2 regions of the Salinicola sp. CPA57 genome follow, and region 2 is predicted to be linked to the other one. Evidence: predicted binding sites of a transcription regulator. Region 2 holds the regulator's gene; the other holds the start of a gene.

Region 1 (7,215 bases), 270 kb from region 2:
AAGAGCCTGGCGCAGGACGGTTATTCGTCCGGGGCGCTGGTCGGTATCAGCTTCGCCGATGACGGTTCCGTCGTCGGCAGCTATGCCAACGAGAAGACGGTCAGCCTGGGCCAGATCGCACTGGCAACCTTCCGTAATCCTGAGGGCCTGACACCCTCCGGCGGCAACCTGTTCGCGGCGACGGCGGATTCCGGCAACGAACTGCTGGGTACCGCGGGCACCGGTACATTGGGGTCGATCGAGTCCGAGACGCTGGAAGCGTCAAACGTCGATCTGACCCAGGAACTGGTCAATCTGATCATTGCGCAGCGCAACTATCAGGCCAACACCAATTCCATTCGTACCCAGTCCGAAGTCATGGATCAGGTGGCGCAGCTGCGCTGATAGTTCGGTCGCCAACAGCAATGGCGTTGCCGGTCGCCGCATGGCCGGCAACGCGCTCCCTTCGACAAGCTCTGGTTCGCAAGGCTGACTTGAAAGGCTTCGGTCATGGATAGAATTCTTTATACCGCCGGCGGTGGTGCCAGCCAGACCATGGCGCAGCAATCGGTGGTCAACAACAACCTGGCCAACGTCAGCACGCCGGGTTTCCGAGGTGAGCTGATGGCGTTCCGCGCGGTGCCGGTGGAGGGCGAAGCGCGTCTGTCGACGCGTGTCGCTTCCATGATGACCACGCCTGGCGCCGACTTCACGGCCGGCAACATCAACACCACCGGGCGCAGTCTGGATGTGGCTCTGCAAGGCGACGATACCTGGCTGACGGTGCAGTCCCCGGAGGGCGGCGAAGCCTATACCCGTCGCGGCGATCTTCAGGTCGATTCCACCGGCTTGCTGACGTCGCTCGGCAATCCGGTTCTTTCCGACAATGGCCAGGCCATCGTGGTGCCCCTCGGCGGCGACGTGACGATCGCGCCGGATGGCTCGATCAGCGTGCTGGAGCCGGGTCAGAACCCCGACGCCGTGGCACCGCTGGCACGGCTCAAGATGGTTGCACCAGGCAACGACAACCTGGTGCGCGGCGAAGACGGCCTGTTTCGCATGACGCCGGCGCAAGGCCAGAATGTCGCGCCGCCGCTACCGGCCGATGATACCCGGCGCCTGGTTCCCGGTGCGCTCGAGGGCAGTAACGTCACTGCGACCGACGCGATGATTTCGATGATCGACAGCGCCCGACGTTACGACATGCATATGAAGGTGATCGAAAGCGCGGATGAGAACGAGCAACGCGCCAACAGTCTTCTTTCTCTGACCAGCTAACGTCAATTTCGACCAGCGGCGCCAGCCACCGCGCTTGCGCACCGACAGCGGGATTTTTGTCATGATCAAATCATTATGGACGGCCAAGACTGGCCTGGAATCGCAGCAGACCAAGCTGGACGTGATTTCCAACAACCTGGCCAACGTCTCGACCAATGGCTTCAAGCGGTCTCGTGCCGTCTTCGAAGATCTGCTGTATCAGAACGTGCGTCAGCCCGGCGCGCAGTCCTCGGTGGTCGATACGCTGCCTTCGGGCATGCAGGTAGGTACCGGTGTTCGCCCGGTCGCGACCGAGCGCCTGCACACGCAGGGTGGCCTGCAGAATACCGAGAACTCCCGCGACCTCGCGATCAACGGCAAGGGCTTCTTTGCCGTACAGATGCCGGATGGCACCACTGGCTATACCCGTGATGGCAGCTTTCAGGTCAACGAGAACGGCCAGCTGGTGACCGCCGGCGGTTACCCGGTCGATCCGCCGATCGTGATCCCCCAGAACGCGCTGTCGATCACGGTCAGCCAGGACGGCGCGGTGTCGGTGACTCAGCCGGGAACGTCTCAGAGCAACGCAGTGGGGCAGATGATGCTCTCCACGTTCATCAATCCGACCGGGCTGCAAAGCATTGGCCAGAACCTGTATCTGGAAACCGATGCCTCCGGACCACGTACCGACCTCAACCCCGGCCTGGATGGTGCTGGCAAGCTCTACCAGGGTTACGTGGAGACCTCCAACGTCAACGTGGTGGAGGAGATGGTGAGCATGATCGAGACGCAGCGGGCCTACGAGATCAATAGCAAGGCTGTCGAAACTTCCGATCAGATGCTGCAGCGTCTGACGCAGCTATAAACCGGGGAAGGCGCGTGTTGCTGACCGCAGAATTGGCCACGATGTGGCGAAGAGTGATCATGCTGGCAGGCTTGTGTCTGGTGTTGACCGCGACCGGCTGTGCCCAGATCCCGCGTCACTCCGTGGTCGAGGATTCGGCGCCGGTGGAGATTCCCTCGACCCCGCCCGTTCAGGCCAACGGCTCCATCTATCAGGCTCGATTCGGCTTCCAGCCGCTGTTCGAGGATCGTCGTCCGCGCCAGGTCGGCGACATCATTACCATCGTGCTCGACGAACAGGTCAGCGCCAGCAAGAATTCTGCCGCGAATGCCACGCGTAACGGCTCCGCGTCCTTTACGCCGACATTGCTGCCCAATGATCTCGATTTTCTCGATCGATATGCCAATGATATCGAGGGCGAGAACGTCTTCAACGGTGCCGGTGGCGCCAACGCCAACAACACCTTCACCGGGACGATTACCGTGACGGTCTACGACCTGCTGGCCAACGGAAATCTCAAGGTGAGAGGGGAAAAGCAGATCGCGATCAATCAGGGCACCGAGTACATCCGATTTTCCGGCGTGGTCAATCCCCGCGCGATCAGCGGTTCCAACACCGTGCAGTCGACTCAAGTCGCCGACGCCCGCATCGAATATATCGGTGATGGCTATATCAACGAAGCGCAGACCATGGGTTGGCTGCAGCGCTTCTTCCTCAACATCTCACCGTTCTGATGCCTATGTCGTCTCGTCTCTCATATCTTTCCCGGATGCGGTACTCGTCGCTGACGAAAACGTTGGTGCTGCTGTCGATGCTGCTGTTCAGCCTGAGCGCTCAGGCTCAGCGCATCGAGGATCTGGCCAACTTTTCCGGCGTGCGGGATAACCCGCTGGTCGGTTACGGCCTGGTAGTCGGACTCGATGGTACGGGCGACCAGACCACCCAGGCTCCGTTCACCGGCCAGAGTGTCACCAACCTGTTGTCGCAGCTGGGGGTCACGATTCCCGCTGGTACCAACATGCAGCTACGCAACGTGGCGGCGGTGATGGTGACGGCAAAACTGCCGCCGTTTTCGCGTCAGGGCCAGGAGATCGATGTCACCGTTTCGTCGGTCGGCAACGCCGACAGCCTGCGCGGCGGCACGCTGCTGATGACGCCGCTCAAGGGCGCCGACGGCCGCGTCTACGCGTTGGCCCAGGGCAATGTCTACGTGGGCGGGGCCGGGGCGGAAGCTGCAGGCAGCAGCGTTTCCGTGAATCACCTGTCTGCCGGACGCATTCCCGGTGGCGGTCTGGTCGAGCAGGAAGTGCCGATGCGTCTTGGCAACGCCAGCGGCACGCTGGATCTGTTTCTGAAGCAGTCCGACTTCGAGAACGCCCGACGCATGGTGACGGCAATCAATCAGGAGTTCGGAGCGCCGGTGGCGGCCGCGCTGGACGGGCGTACGGTGCAGTTGAAGTTGCCCGCCAATGACAACGATCGCGTCACCTTTCTGGCCCGCGTTCAGGGGGTGAACGTCACCACCGAGCGTGGCCCGGCCAGAGTCATTCTCAATGCGCGTACCGGGTCGGTGGTGCTGTCGGATACCGTCACGCTCAATCGTGCCGCGGTGGCTCACGGCAACCTGTCGATCGTCATCGATTCCAATCCTCAGGTCAGCCAGCCCAATGCGCTCGCCGGTGGCGACACCGTGGTAGTGCCCAACGCCGATATCACCGTTCAGCAGGAAGGCGGCGCGCTGCAGATGGTCGAGACCAGTGCCGATCTGATGGACGTGGTCAATGCCTTGAACGCGTTGGGCGCTTCGCCCCAGGATCTGATGTCGATTCTGCAGGCGTTGAAGTCCGCAGGCTCGCTCAACGCCGAACTGGATGTCATCTGATGGCGATCAGCAACGATCTCTCCGGCCAGTTCGCGCTCGACGTTCAGAGCGTGCAGAAGCTCAAATACAGCGCGGCCAACTCGCCGCAGGGCAGTCTCAAGGAGGCCTCGCGTCAGTTCGAGGCGGTCTTTTTGCAGATGATGCTGAAGAGCATGCGTGATGCCAGCCCCAAGTCCGGTCTGCTGCAGAGCGATCAGATGGACATGATGCGCTCCATGCAGGATCAGCAGTGGGCGCAGCAGCTCGCGGGCAAGGGTCTGGGGCTGGCCGATCAGTTGGTTCAGCAGCTGGAAGGCAGTGGCTTGCCGGGAACGGCAGCGCTTCCCGGCGCGGCTGCCTCCGAGGATACCTCGACCCTGATCGCCGGCATCCCGCGGGGAGCGCCGCGATTGCTGCACGGCGGGCTGCGCACGCCAGGGTTCATGCCGGAGCCGTTACGGCACGACATGCCAGGGGCGGGTATCGCCGGCAGCGGTGCGAGGTCCAATGAGTTTTCAGTCGCCTCTTCATCGGCGATGGCGCCTGCCGAAACCGATGACCGCCCGGCACACGTCCGCGCCTTTCTGGATAGCCTTGCCGGGCCTGCCAGGAAGGCTGAAGGTGCGTCGGGTGTGCCGGCCGAGCTGATTCTGGCGCAGGCCGCGCTCGAAACCGGGTGGGGCCAGCGTGAGATTCCCACGGCCAGCGGTGGCAACAGTCATAACCTGTTCGGCATCAAGGCCGGGCGGTCCTGGCAGGGGGCCACCACGGAAATCACCACCACCGAGTATGTCGACGGGCGGCCGATCAAGATGGCCGACCGCTTCCGCGTCTATGACTCCTATGCCGATGCCTTCACCGATTACGCTAGATTGATCGGTGATAACCCTCGCTACCAGGGCGTCGTGACCGCCTCCTCGCCGGATATGGCAGCGCAGGCATTGCAGCAGGGCGGCTATGCCACCGATCCGCGCTATGCCGAGAAGTTGCGTGGCATCATGGCCCAGTTGGGCACGCTCGACGCTTCGGCAGGTAGCAACCTGGTGGCGATGGCTGGCAACGGCGACAATCCATTCGGTCCTGACGACTTGCCTACCGCCATCTTCTGATCGCAGTAACAATTCGTTGCGAAATCGCTGTCCGCAAGGATCAAGAAGCGGCTTTCGCAGCCGATAAAAATCATAATCTTGCACGGACATCGCCACAGTCGTCATGGCGTTTCACGGGATAGCGATATGAGCCTGTTTTCGATTGGCCTGAGCGGTTTGAGCGCAGCGCAGAACGCGCTGTCGACCACCAGTAACAACATCAGCAACGTCTATACCGACGGCTATAGCCGCCAGTTGACGTTGCTGGGGCAGAACAGCAGTGGTGTGGGCGCTGGTGCCGGCGTCAGCGTCGATGGCATTCAGCGCCAGTACAACAGTTACATCAGTTCGCAGCTCAATCAGGTCAACAGCCGTCAGTCGGCACTGGAAACCTATCAGAGCCAGATCAATCAGATCGATGACCTGTTGGCGGATAGCGATTCCGGTCTGACCACCTTGATGCAGGGCTTTTTTTCCAGCGTCGAGGATCTGACCGGCGCACCGGCGGACGCCGCAGCGCGGGAAGGGCTGCTGGGCAGCTCTAACAGCATGGCGGCGCAGTTCCGAGCCTATGACGGCTACCTCAGCGACATGCGTGAGGGCATCAACGGTCAGATCGGTGACGTGGTGACACAGGTCAACAATCTCAGTGACCAGATCTCGAATCTCAACAAGCAGGTCACGCTGGCCCGCGCCCGAAGTGGCGAGGAGCCCAATGCGCTGCTGGATCAGCGCGACAAGCTGGTCAGTGATCTTGGCGAGCTGGTCGACGTCAATGTCCAGGTGCAGGACGGCTCGACCTACCAGGTCTCGCTATCCAATGGCATGCCGCTGGTCGCCGGTAACCAGTCGTTCGATCTGGTTGCTGTCAAGAGTAGCGACGATCCCTCCAGCACCACGATCGCCTATCAGGATGGCGCCGGTTCGCGCTCCCCGCTCAAGGAATCGGTCATCCAGGGCGGTGAGCTCGGCGGGCTGATGAGCTTTCGCAGCGAGACGCTGGACAGCGCCCAGAATCAACTGGGGCAGTTGGCGGTGACGTTGGCGGGGAGCTTCAATAAGCAGCATGAAGCCGGCCTGGATCTCAACGGGGATCCGGGCGAAGCCTTCTTCGATATCGGCAGCCCTACTGTCATCAGCCGTTCGACCAATACCGGCAGTGGTTCGATGAGCGCCGAGTATGGCGATGTCAGCGAGCTGACCGCGGACGACTATCGTCTGACCTATCAGGCGGATGGTTCCTACTCGGTCGAGAATCTGGGTAGCGGCGAGATCAGCACGATCTCCCCCGACGGCGACGGCAACCTGTCCGTCGCCGGGGTGACGCTAACGCCTGGTGGCAGCCCGGCCGAGGGCGATGTCTTCATGCTCCAGCCGACACGTCATGCGGCAGCCGGATTCGATGTGGCGTTGAGCGATACCAGCGAGATCGCGGCGGCGGCTGCCGACGGCGGCGGTAGCGGTGACAACCGCAACGCGCTGGCACTGCTCGATCTACAGAATCAGAAACTGGTCGGCGGCAGTGCCACCTTCAGCGGCGGTTACGCGTCGCTGGTCAGCGATGTCGGCAACCGTACAGCGATTACTCAGGCCAACCTCACTACCCAGGAAGGGTTGAGCGACCAGCTTTACGCCTATCAGCAGGCCGACTCGGGCGTGAATCTGGATGAGGAGTACGCCAATCTGTTGCAGTTTCAGCAGTACTTTTCAGCCAATGCCAAGGTTATCGAAGCCGGCTCGACCATCATGGATACCATCCTGGGTCTACGCTCCTGAGCGTTGCCGAAGGGTCATGATTGATCGATGTCGTCTTTGAGAAGCGTCGTTGAGAAGCGTCTTTATTGAATAGCCATTGAGCGCGTCGGTTTCGAGGCGCCTTCGAGGAGAGAGCCGTGCGTGTCAGCACCGTGATGATGTTCGAGCGCAGTGTCAGCTCGATGAACCGCCAGCAGAGCGCTTTCATGGAGGTCGGCGAACAGATCGCCTCCGGCAAGCGCGTCGTGCGGCCGTCAGATGACCCGCAAGCCGCCTCGCGGGCAGTCGGGGTGTCGCAGTCACTGGCCGCCAACGGTCAGCAGAGCGACAGTCGAATCACGGCGCGCAATTCGTTGAGCCAGGAGGAGAGCATTCTCGACAGCGTTTCCGACTCTCTGACGCGAGCCAAGGAGCTGCTGGTTCAGGCGGGT
Region 2 (7,215 bases):
ATGCCGAAACGCGCTTCTGGGTGGTCAAGCCGCGGATTGGTCGCGAAGGCATCAGTGGCCTCAATACGGTGCTGTCGGGAGCCTATATCCAGCTCGCCCCCGGCAAGAGCGACGAGGCTCAGGATAGCTTCGATGTGCTCGAACAGCCGCCGGTCGCCCCGCCCGATGCCCCGGGACTGCGCGTCAATCTGGTCAGCCAGGTCGGCAATTCGCTCAGCGCGGGCGATCCAATCACCTACCAGGGCTACACCGTCGGTCGGGTCGAGAGCACCGATTTCGATCCCGAAAAACGCGAGATGCGCCACCGCATCTTCATTCAGGCCCCCTACGATAGCCTGGTCACCGATACCACCCGGTTCTGGAGCTCCTCCGGCATCGACGTGCAGCTGGATTCGGAAGGCGTCAACGTCAACCTGGACTCCTTCGAGACGCTGATCAGCGGCGGCGTGACGTTCGGGGTGCCGGAGGATGTCACGCGTGGCAACGCGGCCAAGCAGGATGCGACCTATACGCTCTACAACAATGAAGAAAGTGCACGCGAGGGCACCTACGATCAGTACATCGAATATGCGCTGCTGGTCGACGATACCGTGCGCGGGCTCAGCCGCGGAGCGCCGGTCGAATATCGCGGCGTGCGCGTGGGAACCGTGGTCAGCGTTCCCTGGCACTTCACCGCACCGCAGCCTGATTCGTTGACGCAGTTCGCGATTCCGGTGCTGATCCGGATCGAGCCGCAGCGATTGGACAGCAACGAGGACGTCAACGCCGATATCGACGACCAGGAAGTGCGGGATCGCTTCGAGAAAATGTTCAAGGACTATGGCCTGCGAGCCACGCTCAAGGCGGGCAACCTGCTGACGGGCGCGCTGTTCGTCGATCTCAATTTCAGCGATGACGTACCGCCCTACAAGGCGATGACGTTCGACGGCAAACCGGTATTCCCGACGATTTCCGGTGGCTTTGCGCAAATCGAGCAGAAGGTGTCCAATCTGCTCGACAAGCTCAACGATCTACAGGTCGAGCCGATTCTCGACCGCCTGGACGACACCATGCAAACCTCGCAGCAGACGCTCGAGCAGGTGCGTCAGATCGCCGAGTCGGTCAACGGTATCGTTTCCGATCCCGCCACACAGCAGTTGCCGGGCAGTCTCAACGACACGCTGCAGGAGCTTCAGAGCACGCTGAAGGGTTTCTCCTCCGGCTCTTCGAGCTATCGTCAGTTGAACGACACGCTCAAGCAGCTGGAAGTCCTGATGCGTGATCTCCAGCCGGTCGCCAAGACGCTCAGCGAAAAGCCCAACGCGCTGATTTTCGACCAAGAAGTCAAAACCGATCCCGTGCCGAGGGCTCCCCAATGAAGATGTCTTCCCTCTCCCGGTGTCGCCGCATCGGCGCTACTGCCCTGCTGACCCTTGCCGCCGTGGCAATGGCGGGCTGCGCCGCGCAATCGACGCCGACCAATCGCTATACGCTGCCGGAAGCCGACAGTCAGCCGCCGACGACCGGCCCGCAAGCGCGCAAGCTGACGGTCGTCCCGGTCGAGGTGGCAAGCTACCTCGACCAGGAGGGAATCGTGATGCAGACCAGCGATATCGAGCTCAACGCAGCCAATCAGAACCTGTGGGCCGAAGCGCTGGGGCAGCAGCTGACGCGTCGCCTGCGCCAGTCCTTGGCGGCCGACCTGCCCGCTGTCATGGTCTTGAACGCCGCCCACGGCGAGCCCGGCGCGCAGCGGCTGACGCTCAGCGTCGATCAGTTCCAGGGTCGCTACGACGGCCAGGCCGTGGCCTCCGGCGAGTGGCAGCTGCATGACGGCAATCGGCTGCTGGCCCAGCGCCATTTCGATGTCTCTCGGCCGCTGAGCGACGACGGCTATCCGGCGCTGGTGCGAACGTTGGGAGGCGTGTGGGAAGAGGTGGCGAGCGAGATCGCCGACGAGATCCGCCATGTGTCGGCGCCCTCGCGAGCCAGCGACTGATCAGTTTGACGAATCATCGAGCGCCTCGCATGACAAGACGCCTGCCGACCCGGTCGTGACATCGACGTCATGATCGGCTCGGCAGGCGCTCGGGATCGCTCGTTGTCTATCGATTGACGTTACGGCTCCGTGACCGCGCCGCCGGACGCGGTCATGGAATTGACCGCCATCAGGGATTCAGACGGCTTCTCAGGCGCGACACGGCCTGGCTGTGCAACTGGCAGACGCGGGATTCGCTGACGCCCAGTACGGCACCGATCTCTTTCAAGTTGAGCTCTTCCTGATAGTAGAGTCCCAGAAGCAGCTTCTCGCGTTCCGGCAAGGCATCGATCGCGGCCATCACGTTGGATCGATTGTCTGCATCGAGCAGCGCTTCCAACGGCGACGGCGGGCCGCCTTCGGAGACGGCGGCGACACCGTTTTCGCTATCGCTCTCGTCGTACGCCAGCAGAAAGCCGTTGTTGGCATCTGCCAGGAGCTGATGGTACTCCTCCCGGGAAACCCCCATTTCCTGGGCAATTTCGCGCTCGTCCGGCGCCCGGCCCAGCTGCTGTTCCAGCCGTCGCACGGCCTGATCCAGTGCCCGCGCATTGCGCCGCACGCTGCGTGGCATCCAGTCGCGACTACGCAGTTCGTCGATCATCGCGCCACGAATTCGCTGGTTGGCGTAGGTCGAAAAGCTGGCGCCGTGCGAGTTGTCATAACGCCCCATGGCGTCCAACAGTCCCAGCATGCCGGCCTGCACGAGATCATCGAGTTCCACGCTGGCGGGTAGGCGCACCTGAAGAGAAAGCGCATGGCGCCTCACCATTGGCATGTACTGCTCAATCAATGCCCTCTGATCGATTTTGCCTTGTGCGGTATACATCGAATGGCCTCGTGCGAAACAGCTTACGGTCATGGGATGCATGACTCATCTTTCCATTATGCCGCCCGGACATCGACCCAAGACGACAAACTACTGGTTTTCCAGCGGCTAATTCGGCTGTTTATCAGCCTTAATGACGGTAGTCGACGATCAGTTGACCACCGAAAATCACGCGCCTCCCGTCCGACTGCTCGCCCGGTTGCCACTGGAATCGCAGCCGGAACGGCAAAGAGGCAGATCGATCGGCAAAGCGCTGGGTTTCCCCCCGATTCCGGGCTAGCGGCAGACAGAACTGGCCGTGACAGAGCCAGGTTTTCAGCGTCGGCGCCGGGGAATCGAGCCGAAAGGTCCAACGAACGCGTTCGATGACGGCATCAGCCATGGACGCCGGTAGCTCGACTGGCACGCTCTCCAGGGCATGGTCGGCCACCACGATCGTCTGACGTGGCAGCTGGCCAACCCAGGTTCCGTCGGCAGCCCAGGCTGTTGTCGCCATGCCCATGACAACAACAGCAGATAGCAAGCTCCAGCCGAAGAGCGCCGAACACGCTTTGGATCTCGGGGACGGAGGTCCCGGGGATCGACGTGAAGATCGCGTTCGGCTCCCGGCACTCACGGCGGCAACGCCGGCACTCATGACGGCGCGCCGATGGTGGTGGTGACGCGCAGATTGCGATCGTCCGGGATTTCCGCCTGGGAGAGCACCACCAGCGACTTGATCTGACGGCGCAGGAAACGCGACAACAGAGCCCGCAGACCATGCTGGACGACCAGCACGGTCGGCTCGTCACGACTCTGTTGGCGTTCCACCGCAGCAGCGGTCTGTTGCATCAGCGTGTCCGCCAGCCCAGGCTCGAGTGCCCCGCCGTTGTTGAGCGCTTGCGCGAGAACCTGTTCCAGCCGGGGTTCGAGCCCCATCACGTGCAGCGATTCGCGGCCCGGGAACCACTGTTGGGTAATCGCCCGGCCCAGCGCGACGCGTACCAGCGCGGTCAGCTCGTTGGCATCCGACTGCTGGGGAGCATACTCCGCCAGGACATCGAGAATCGTGTGCATATCGCGGATCGGCACGTCTTCGATGAGCAGATTCTGGAGGATGCGTTGCAGCGAGGTCAGCGGCAGCAGCTTGGGCACCACGTCCTCTACCAGCGACTTCTGATGCTCGGCGACCTTGTCCAGAAGCTGCTGGACCTCGGCGCGTCCCAGCATGTCGCCGGCGTTTTCATGCAGCAGGTGATTGAGGTGGGTGGCGATCACGGTACTGGCATCCACCACGGTATAACCGTAGATCTGCGCCCGCTCGCGCTGGGTCGTTTCGATCCAGTAGGCGGTCAGACCGAACGCCGGATCCTGGGTCCGAGTGCCGTCGATCGCGCCGGACACCTGGCCGGGATCGATGGCCAGCCATTTCCCCGGAAACGCCTCGGCACGACCGACTTCCACGCCCTTCAGGGTGATCACGTAAACGTTGGGGCTCAGCTCGAGATTGTCGCGGATGTGCACCACCGAGGGCAGGAATCCGACATCCTGGGCGAACTTCTTGCGCACGCTCTTGATTCGCCCCAGAAGCTCGCCCTTCTGGCGTTGATCGACCAGCGGGATCAGACGATGCCCCACTTCCAGCCCGAGAGTATCGACCAGTTGCACGTCATCCCAGCTCGCCTCCGGCGTTTCCTGCACCGCCGGCGGCGCCTTGTCCTCCACTGCCCGCACCGCTTCGTCCTGCACCCGGCGGGAGATCCACCAGCCCAGCGCCGCAAGCAGGATGGCAAACAGCAGAAAGACGACGTTCGGCATACCGGGGATCATGCCAAGCAGACCCATCACACCGGCCGCGAGATACATCACGCGCGGATTGTTGAACAGCTGACTCAACAGCTGCTGCCCGACATCCTGATCGGTATTGACGCGAGACACCGTGACACCTGCCGCCGTCGAGATCACCAGCGCCGGAATCTGGGCGACCAGGCCGTCACCTACCGTCAGCAAGGTATAGGTCTTCACGGCCTCGCCAAACGGCAGACCGTGCTGGGCCACACCGATCATCAATCCGCCGATCAGGTTGATCACCATGATCAACAGACCCGCCATGGCGTCGCCGCGGACGAACTTGCTGGCACCATCCATGGAGCCGAAGAACTCCGACTCCTGATTGATCTCGGTACGGCGCCGGCGGGCCTCTTCCTCGCCGATCAGACCGGCATTGAGATCGGCGTCGATCGCCATCTGCTTGCCCGGCATGGAGTCCAGGGTGAACCGCGCCCCCACCTCGGCAATTCGCCCGGCACCTTTGGTGATGACCATGAAGTTGATGACGACCAGAATCAGGAACACCACCAGACCGACGGCGAAGTTGCCGCCGATCAGAAACTCGCCGAACGCCTCGATCACCTTGCCCGCGGCATCGCCCCCCTCGTGGCCGTCCATCAGCACCACTCGGGTCGAGGCCACGTTCAACGACAGGCGTAGCAGGGTCGAGAACAGCAGCACTGCCGGAAAGGCCGCGAAATCCAGCGGCTTTTCCGTGAACATGCTGACCAGCAGGACCATGATCGACAGCGCGATATTGAAAGTGAAAAAGAGATCGAGCGCGAATGGCGGTAACGGCAAGATCATCATGCTCAGGATCATGATGATCAGAACAGGGCCAGCGAGGATCTTGAACTGGTTGTTTGCCGGCCATTTGCGATGACCGAACCACTGGCTGAGCGCGTTCATTCACTCTCCTTGGATGAATCCGATGCCGGCTCGTCGAGGGCTGGCGGCACGGGCAGGTCGCGCGGGGGCTGCGGCACGTCACCGCCTTCGGTCTCGACCTGCTTGAGGCGAAATGCCCAAGCCAGAACTTCGGCAACCGCGGTATAGAGATCGCCGGGTATTTCCTGTTCCAGATCGACGTGGTGATAGAGCGCGCGCGCCAGCGGCGGGGCCTCTAGCCGCGGCACGCGGTTCTCGTCGCCGAGCTCGCGGATCTTGGCCGCCACGTGATCCGCCCCCTTGGCCACGACCAGAGGGGCGGACATCGAGTTCTGCTGGTAGCTCAGCGCGACCGCATAATGAGTCGGGTTGGTCACGATCACGTCGGCGGTCGGCACCTTGCTCATCATCCGCCGTCTGGCCATCGCCTGTTGCTGCTGACGAATGCGGCCCTTGACGTGCGGGTCGCCCTCGCTCTCCTTGTGTTCCTGACGAATGTCTTCGCGGCTCATCCGCAGCTTCTTGTTATGGCTCCATATCTGATAGGGAACGTCGATCAGTATGACCAGCAACAGCGATGTCACGATCAGCGCACAGCCGATGGCCGCCAGCCGCATGGCCGTAGCCAGCGCCTGTTGAATCGGCATTTCCATCAGCTCGAGCAGCGTGTCGCGTTGCGACCATAGGTACGTGACACCAACGCCGCCCACCAGCACTGACTTGGCAATGGCCTTGGCCAATTCCGCCAACGCCTGGGTCGAGAACATGCGTTTCAAACCCTTGAGCGGGTTCAGCTTGCTCAACTGAGGTTGCAGTGATTTCGCGGACAACAGCCAGCCACCCAGCATCGTCGGCCCCAGAATCGCCGCGACCGTGAACAGCAGGAACAGCGGCAGCAGCGCGATCAGCGTGTGTTGCCCCATCAGCCAGACATGACTCAGCATGCGGGCGCTGTCGAACGCCAGCCCATGATCGAAGAGAAAAGCCTGCTCCATGACGATACTCAACTCGTCATAGAGGTTGTTGCCCATGACCCACAGACCCAGCACGCCGCTGACCAGCAGCAGAAAGGTGGCGAGCTCGCGCGACCGCGCGACCTGCCCCTCCTCGCGCGCTTTCTCGATTCGCCTGGGCGTCGCCGGTTCTGTCTTTTCCTGGTCGCTGTCGTTCTGCTCGGCCAAGCGCGCACTCCGCCACGGTCGGGGATGAAATCTTGAGCGCTATTCTGCTGGGAGAGGGGCAATATCAAAGGGAGAAATAGCAGGATGAACACCCTGCTATTTCGGGGGGCGACACAGAGGGAAGCGTCGCGGGGGGCGTCTTCGTGCGAATCAGAACCCTAGACTGTCCAGCAGGTCGTCGACCTGATCCTGATTGCTGACGACATCGACAGCTTTCGGATTGATCTGCGGACCATTGAGCAGCGAGCTGGATTGGGCAGCCGCGAGGTTGGCGTGCTCTCTCCGCTCGGTTCCTTCCGGGGCGTTATCGATCAACACCTGAACCAGCTGCTGCTCGATCTCGTGGATCACGTCCATCATCTTCTTGATGACCTGCCCCGTCAGATCCTGAAAATCCTGCGCCATCATGATCTCGAGCAGCTGAGCGTTGGTGGCGCCGGTGCGCTCGGGCACGGCCTGCAGATAGGAGCGAGTATCCTTGACCAGCGTCT

Evidence for each region. The regulator FliA, encoded in region 2, starts transcription of late flagellar genes. The targets are predictions, from matches to a motif close to CTAAAGTTNNNNNNNNNNCNGCCGATA.
Region 1: flgK (flagellar hook-associated protein FlgK) is a predicted target of FliA. The motif match lies at 5,090-5,116, and genes of this name have one in related genera.

The regions. Positions count from the first base shown of each region.
Region 1 is NZ_PZJR01000003.1:318,317-325,531, forward strand. It holds gene flgE (flagellar hook protein FlgE) at 1-384, shown strand, start outside; gene DOM36_RS03735 (flagellar basal body rod protein FlgF) at 490-1,257, shown strand; gene flgG (flagellar basal-body rod protein FlgG) at 1,319-2,101, shown strand; gene DOM36_RS03745 (flagellar basal body L-ring protein FlgH) at 2,143-2,814, shown strand; gene DOM36_RS03750 (flagellar basal body P-ring protein FlgI) at 2,892-3,962, shown strand; gene flgJ (flagellar assembly peptidoglycan hydrolase FlgJ) at 3,962-5,050, shown strand; gene flgK (flagellar hook-associated protein FlgK) at 5,177-6,805, shown strand; gene flgL (flagellar hook-associated protein FlgL) at 6,922-7,215, shown strand, end outside.
Region 2 is NZ_PZJR01000003.1:584,194-591,408, forward strand. It holds gene pqiB (intermembrane transport protein PqiB) at 1-1,358, shown strand, start outside; gene DOM36_RS04935 (ABC-type transport auxiliary lipoprotein family protein) at 1,355-1,978, shown strand; gene DOM36_RS04940 (RNA polymerase sigma factor FliA) at 2,148-2,846, opposite strand; gene DOM36_RS04945 (flagellar protein FlhE) at 2,977-3,342, opposite strand; gene flhA (flagellar biosynthesis protein FlhA) at 3,480-5,564, opposite strand; gene flhB (flagellar biosynthesis protein FlhB) at 5,561-6,724, opposite strand; gene cheZ (protein phosphatase CheZ) at 6,875-7,215, opposite strand, start outside.